Regions from separate parts of the Micromonospora sp. NPDC047187 genome, predicted to be linked through region 2. Evidence: riboswitches for the same ligand, from Rfam matches in the RefSeq annotation. Region 2 holds a riboswitch; the other holds the start of a gene.

Region 1 (3,396 bases), on a different contig from region 2:
TGCTCTCCGAGCTGGTCGATCGGTTCAACGAGCGGTTCGGCACCAGCTTCACCGACGATGACGTGGTCAAGCCGTTGAACGAGGCGATGGCCGACCCGAAGGTCCGCCAGGCCGCGGTCGCCAACGACGAGGAGAACTTCGGCCACGTCTTCGGGCCGGTCTTCGAGGAAAAGATGATGGACCACTTCGAGACCGCCGCCGACCTCGGTCGCCGCTACTTCGGTCCGGAGCCCGACTTCCGCAGCTCGCTCAACCGCAGCGCCCGCAGCGCCGCCTGGCGACTGATCCGCCGGCAGGAGGGGGTCGTCGACGACGAGGCGGCCTGACCCACTGATGCCGTCGCGGCACCAACGTGACACGCCGCGGCGGCAACCCTGGACGATGATCGGTTCGACCGCAACACTGACCATTCTGGCTGGGACAGTCGCAGGGGTGGGGGCAACGTGCGGGCAGAGCCGATCGCCGGTCGATACGAGCGGGTCGAGGAAATCGGCTCCGGCGGCATGGGGCACGTCTGGCGCGGCTACGACAGCGTCCTCGACCGTGAGGTCGCCATCAAACTCATCCGCGTCGAGGCCGTGCAAACCCCGCAGCAGGCGGAAGAGTTCGCCAAGCGTTTCCGCCGCGAGGCCCGCGTCACCGCACGCATCCAACACCACGGCGTACCCCAGGTGTACGACGCGGTCCTCGACCGCTCCTACGACCGGCTCTACCTGGTGATGGAGTTTGTTCGCGGCACCGCCCTGCGGGCCTTCATCGACCCACAGCATCCGCTGCCGGTCACCTGGGCAGCCGCTATCGCCGCGCAGATCTGCACCGTCCTCTCCCACGCCCACGCCATCCCCGTCGTGCACCGCGACCTCAAACCCGACAACGTCCTGGTCACCGCTGATGGGGCTATCAAGCTCCTCGACTTCGGCATCGCCGCCATCCTGCGCACCGACGTCACCCGCCTCACCGCAACCGGCAGCGCCCTCGGCACCCACCACTACATGCCGCCCGAGCAGATCCAGAACGCACAGATCACGCCACAGAGCGACCTATACGCCCTGGGCTGCGTCCTGCACGAACTCCTCGCCGGGCAGCGGGTCTTCGCCGGCGGCAGCGACTTCGAACTGTGGCACCAGCACGTCACCGAGCCGCCACCACCTCTACGGACGCTCCGCCATGACGTACCTGCACCGATTGAGGAGCTGGTCCTCGATCTGCTGGCCAAGGCCCCCGAGGACCGGCCGGCGGACGCCTACGACGTCTACGAGCGGCTGCTGCCCTTCCTGCCCCTACCTGGATCGGCACTGCCCGCCTCCGAGCGCGCGAGCAGCACCATGCCCGACCCGACGCTGGTGTACCGCCGACCCAACGCGCCCCGTCGCCGACCCGCGCCCGCCGCCGTGGTCCCGGCCCCCCGCAGCGAGACGTCGACCGCCGATTCGGCGGCGATCCTTCAGACCGGGCTTCGAGACGCGATCAAGGCCGCCGTCTCACAATCTGACGAGCTGCTAAACGACGAGCGGTTCGCCCAGGCCGCCGAGGTACTCGAGGGCGTGATCAGTCCCGCCAGCGCGGCGCTCGGTGCTGAGAGTCCCCGCGTGCTGGGCCTGCGATCACGGCGAGCCGCCATCCTCATCATCGGCGGGGACTTCCGGCGCGCGCTGCCGGAGTTCGACGCCCTCGCCGCCGCGTACGCCCGCACCGCTGGCCCCACCAGCGAGGACGCGTTGGAATGCGTCCGGCAGGCAGCCCACTGCCGGGCTGAACTCGGCCAGGCCACAACAGCCCTGCGCCAGTTCCGGCAGGTGCTGACGCACGTACGCGCCGCCTCCGGCGACGTCTCCCCCACGGCTCTCGACCTGCGCCGCAACATCGGCATACTGCTGATCTCCGAAGACAAGTCCGCCGAGGCCGCGGACGAGCTGCAACCGCTGCACGACGACCTCTGCGTCGTCTACGGCCCAGACCATGAGCTGACCCGGGAAGTCGCCGACCTGCTTGCCCGGCTCCGACTCGCCGCCGACTGATAGATCCGCCACCGCCCCGCCACCGCCGTCGGCTCAGGTCTTTCGCGTGTTGTCCGGGGTTGCTCTCGACATCGGTGATCTCTATGCTTCCTGGGCGTCAAGAGTGGTCAGCGTCAAGCCTCCCGGCTTGCTGACCCGGCAACCGCGCCACCCGCGCACGGTGCCTCCGGGGGAAGACCAGGCCGACCGCAAGCTGCGGTACGGCAAGAGCGGGTGCCTCGGGCACCGGAGAGCGAGTTCACCGTGCCACTCGAAGAGCTGGACCTGACTGCTTTCGCGGTCTGCCTGACCTGCGGGCACCTCCGCGACGGTGCCCGGCGCAAGCAGCGGTGCCGCTGCCAGCCCCGTACGCCGGAGTGGGAGCAGCAGTGGCAGGGCCAGGACATTCCTGGTGACCTCGACCTGTGTGTGTTGTGCGTCCGGGACACGGTGACCACCCGAACCCGGTGGTCGTGGCTGGCCTGCGAAACCTGCCGACACGTCTCGCAGCTCGTCGGCGAATGGTACGGCCACCGCGCCGCACTGCCGCTGGGCCGGCACTCGCTCATGAACGGCGACGTGGTTCAGCCGCCGACGGCCACGAACACCGAGGTCGCTGCCTCGATGGTGGCCTCCATGCGGCGTTGCGACGAGCTACGTGAGTGGCAGCAGGTGGAGTTCGCCCGGCTCGCCGAGCCACTACGCCCAGTCGGCCCAAGCGTGCCGCTGGCCGAGTGGCAGCGGCAGTCGCCGCCGTCGCTTGGAGCAAGCGTCGACGCTTTCGACCGCTATGGCGTCCTGCCCGTACCCAACGACCTCAGCAGCCTCCGGCAGGCCCAGAACGAATTCCTGTCCACCGCTCGTTGATCGCCAGTCCAGCCGGCTGCTGTTGGTGGTAGGCGAGATCGCGAACAGCAGCCGCGCTGGTCATCGCCCATCGACGGCCCGGTGATGACGGGCAGCTCGAATGCCGCGGCGTTCGATAGCATCCGGCCATGATGGACAGTGGCGGGCAGCGACGTCGGCGCCTGGTGGTCGAAGCATGACCATCATCAGTGGTTGGCCGGCGCTGACCGTGGCATTGAACAACAGAGCCTCACCAGCGAGGTTGTTCATTCAGGAGCGGTTCGGCCGCTGGCATGACCTGCAGGCACGGTATCGGGAATCCGTGGGCTCCCTTGTCGTGCCTGGGAGCCAGGCGAACCCTGGCACCGTCGGCTCAGCCTTCGACTGGATGGTGCGCTTCATGCTGCATCCCAGGCCGGACCTGAGCTTGGCACTGCTCGGCGCGCGCACTCCCCCACTACGGCACGCGGTCCACGAACTGGCGCGCACGCTGAATTACTCCGAAAGCGGCGACGGCGTGGGGACCTTCCGGTTCACCGGGCCGGCCGCAGGC
Region 2 (3,396 bases):
GCGCAGCGAGGGCTTGATGTGGTGGGTCGGACCGACCTGGCCGGCCACCGCATCGATGGTCTTCAGACCCTCGCCGGTGTTGAACACGACGGTCTCGGCCGTCGGGTCGAGCCGACCGGACTCGACCAGCTTGCGCAGCACGGCCACTGTGACCCCACCAGCGGTTTCGGCGAAGACCCCGGTGGTACGGGCCAGATCGCGGATGCCCGCGCGGATCTCGTCGTCGTCGGCGTACTCCATCCAGCCGCCGGTGCGGCGGACCGCCTCCAGGGCGTAGAGGCCGGCCGCCGGGTCGCCGATGTTGAGCGATTTGGCGATGCCGGTGGGCTTGACCGGAACGATCGTGTCGGTCTCGGCGTGCAGGGCGACGGCGATCGGGTTGCAGCCGGCGGACTGCGCGCCGAAGACCTTCCAGCCGTCGGCGGGCGCCTCGACCAGGCCGATCTCCACCAGCTCGGAGAACGCCTTGTCAATCTTGGTGAGCAGCTCGCCGCTGGCCATCGGGATGACCACCTGCGCCGGGATCCGCCAGCCGAGCTGCTCGGCCACCTCGTAGCCGAGGGTCTTGGAGCCCTCCGCGTAGTACGGCCGGACGTTCACGTTGACGAACGCGGTGTCCTCGAATTCGTCGGTCTCCACCAGCTCGCCGCAGAGCCTGTTGACATCGTCGTACGAGCCGTCGATGGCGACCAGTTCGCCGCCGTAGACGGCGGTGGTGATGACCTTGCCCTGCTCCAGGTCGCTGGGGATGAAGACCACCGAGGGCGCCCCGGCGCGGGCCGCGTGGGCGGCCACCGAGTTGGCCAGGTTGCCGGTCGACGCGCAGGCGAACCGGCTGAAGCCGAGTGCCTTGGCGGCGGTGAGCGCCACCGAGACGACCCGGTCCTTGAACGAGTGGGTGGGGTTGGCGCTGTCGTCCTTGACCCAGAGCGGCGCGGTGATGCCCAGTTCGGCGGCGAGGTGCGGGGCCGCCACCAGCGGGGTCAGCCCCGGGTCGAGGGTGACCCGGCTGGCCGGGTCCTGGCCGGCGGGGAGCAGGGCGGCGTACCGCCAGATGTTGTTCGGGCCGGCCTCGATCTGCTCGCGGGTGACGGCGGCCAGTGCCGCGGTGTCGTAGTCGACCTCCAGCGGGCCGAAACACTCGTAACAGGCGTGCTGGGCGGCGAGCGGGTAGCGGGCCGAGCAGGCACGGCAGACCAGGGCGCGGGCGGGGCTGGCGGAGGTGTCGATGCCGGAGGCGACGAGCGTCGACGTCATGTCGAGAGTCCTCTCATCTTTCCCCGCATCGCACGGTGCGGCGGGGACGGAATTGGCACCTGCCCCGCGGGTCGCTCAGCGGTGAGCGCGCAGGGTGGTTGCCGGGGCGTCGTCGGGCCGTATCCCTCAGCCCCTCTGGATGAGGTATTCAGTTGTGCCGTCGAGTCTAGGACAACGCTGTCGGTCGCTGCTAGCGCTGATCCCAGGTAGTGGGTCAGCGGGCGCTCACCGCCAGCGGGTCGGTCACCGCGATCGGGTCCGTCACCGCGCTCGGTCGGGGCAGCGACTCGGTCCGGGGCCGGGCCGCGAGGTTCGCGGCGATCAGGGCGGCGATCACGGCACCCACCAGGACGGCGTACGCCAGTTGCGGGGCGACCGCCACGAGGTCGGCGGCGGCCGGCGCGTGCTGCCAGCCGACGGCGTCGGCCCCGACGCTCAGGACGAGCATGGCGGCCGTGCCGGCGAGCGCGGTCAGTGTGGTGAAGCGCAGCGGTGACCACTCGCCGAACCGGCTGGCGCCGTGGGTGTAGATGCCCCAGCCCAGCACCGCGCCGATCATCATGAGCCCGCCGAGGCCGAACTGGCCGAGCCCGGCCAGGCTGCCGCGCGTGATCACCAGACCGACGCCGAGGAGCGCCACCAGGGAGAGGGCCAGCAGCAGCGGCTTCGGGCGTACGCCGTCACGGGCCCAGCGGACCAACTGGGTGATCACCGGAGTGGTGGCCACGAATAGGGAGATCTGCTGCGGGGCGGCGTGTTCGAGCGCCAGGTTGGTGAGCAGGTTGAAGCCCGCGAAGCCGACCACTCCGAGCACCACCACCTCCAGCGCGCGGCCACCGTGCCGGAGCGCGCCGGCACCCTCGCGGAGCAGCAGGATGGCGACCAGGACGACGGCGGCCAGCAGGTAGCGCGCGGTGGTCAGGTTGAGCGGGTCGACCCGGTCGAGCGCGCTGGCCAGGATCGGAAACATCACGCCCCAGCCGAGCACGGCGACCAGTGGGTACGCGGTGGCGCGGGATCGCATCGGCAACTCCAATGTTCGAGTATCGTCGAACCAACGACACCGACCATAGGGCGTCGTTCGATAGTTGTCGAACAAGGGTTACACTGGTCACATGGAGCCGCACGAGCCCGACCTGACCGCCGTACCGGTCACCAACGTGTTGGCCGCACTCGCCGACGACGTGCGGCTACAGATCGTCCGGGCGCTCGCCGAGGGCGGCGAGTCCGCCTGCGGCAGTTTCGACTTCGGCGTCTCCAAGGCGACCCGCAGCCACCACCTCAGGGTGCTGCGCGAGGCGGGCCTGACCCGGACCCGGGCGGCCGGCACCAGCCGACTGGTCCGGCTGCGCCGGGACGAGCTGGACAAGCTCTACCCGGGCCTGCTGGACGCGGTCCTCACCCAGCGCCCGCCGGCCTGACCTCGCCCCCACCCTGGCCCACATCGGCCCGTCCGGCCGCCGCCAGACACGGCGGCGGGGGGCGGGTCGGACCTGCCCCAGGCGCTCGCTTTGGAGCTGAGTCGTCTGCGACATCAGCGAAGAGGTGCGGCCCGACGGGGCACCTCACCCGGCGCGCCGCCGAAGCCGCCTCGTCGAGGCTTCGGCGACGCGTGGTTCGGGTGCGATCAGACGGACACCGCGTCGGGCTCGGCCGCCGAAGCCGGTGCCGAGGGGGTGTGGGTGCGACGCCGGGTGAGCAGCGTGTCGAGTGCCCAGGCGCCCGGGCCGAGAGCCGCGACCAGCAGGAATGCCCAGCAGAAGAGCGCTGCCCGCTCGCCTCCGTTGTGCAGCGGCAGCAGCGCATCCGGCTGGTGCACCACGAAGTAGGCGTACGCCATCGAGCCGGAGGCGAGCAGCGCGGCGGGCCGGGCGAAGAGCCCGACCAGCACCAGTACGCCGCAGACCAACTGGATCAAGGCAGCCCACCAGCCCGGCCAGGTGCCGAGCGGGACCGCCTTGCCAGTCATCGGGTTGCCGCCGAACAACCCGAACACCGAGGACAGGCCGTGCAACGTGAACAGCAGGCCGATCACGATGCGGAACAGGGACAGGGTCGGCCCGCCGAGCCGAGAGACGTTCATGGCACCTCCATCGAGGAGAGTGAATGGGTCTCGTCGATCCTGAGGCATCAAGACAT

What was found. Region 2 has a riboswitch for S-adenosylmethionine ahead of thrC (threonine synthase). Riboswitches for the same ligand answer to the same signal wherever they lie in the genome.
Region 1: it holds a riboswitch for S-adenosylmethionine, as region 2 does, so the genes downstream of both, ABZ794_RS18045 (hypothetical protein) here and thrC (threonine synthase) in region 2, are expected to answer to the same signal.

The regions. Positions count from the first base shown of each region.
Region 1 is NZ_JBEYUF010000010.1:67,631-71,026, forward strand. Features, by position in the region: gene ABZ794_RS18035 (type I restriction endonuclease) at 1-326, shown strand, start outside; gene ABZ794_RS18040 (serine/threonine-protein kinase) at 444-2,018, shown strand; SAM riboswitch class IV at 2,114-2,234, shown strand; gene ABZ794_RS18045 (hypothetical protein) at 2,262-2,864, shown strand; gene ABZ794_RS18050 (hypothetical protein) at 3,040-3,396, shown strand, end outside.
Region 2 is NZ_JBEYUF010000007.1:254,649-258,044, reverse strand. Features, by position in the region: gene thrC (threonine synthase) at 1-1,257, opposite strand, end outside; SAM riboswitch class I at 1,268-1,403, opposite strand; gene ABZ794_RS15325 (DMT family transporter) at 1,472-2,281, opposite strand; gene ABZ794_RS15320 (metalloregulator ArsR/SmtB family transcription factor) at 2,373-2,678, shown strand; gene ABZ794_RS15315 (DoxX family protein) at 2,885-3,340, opposite strand.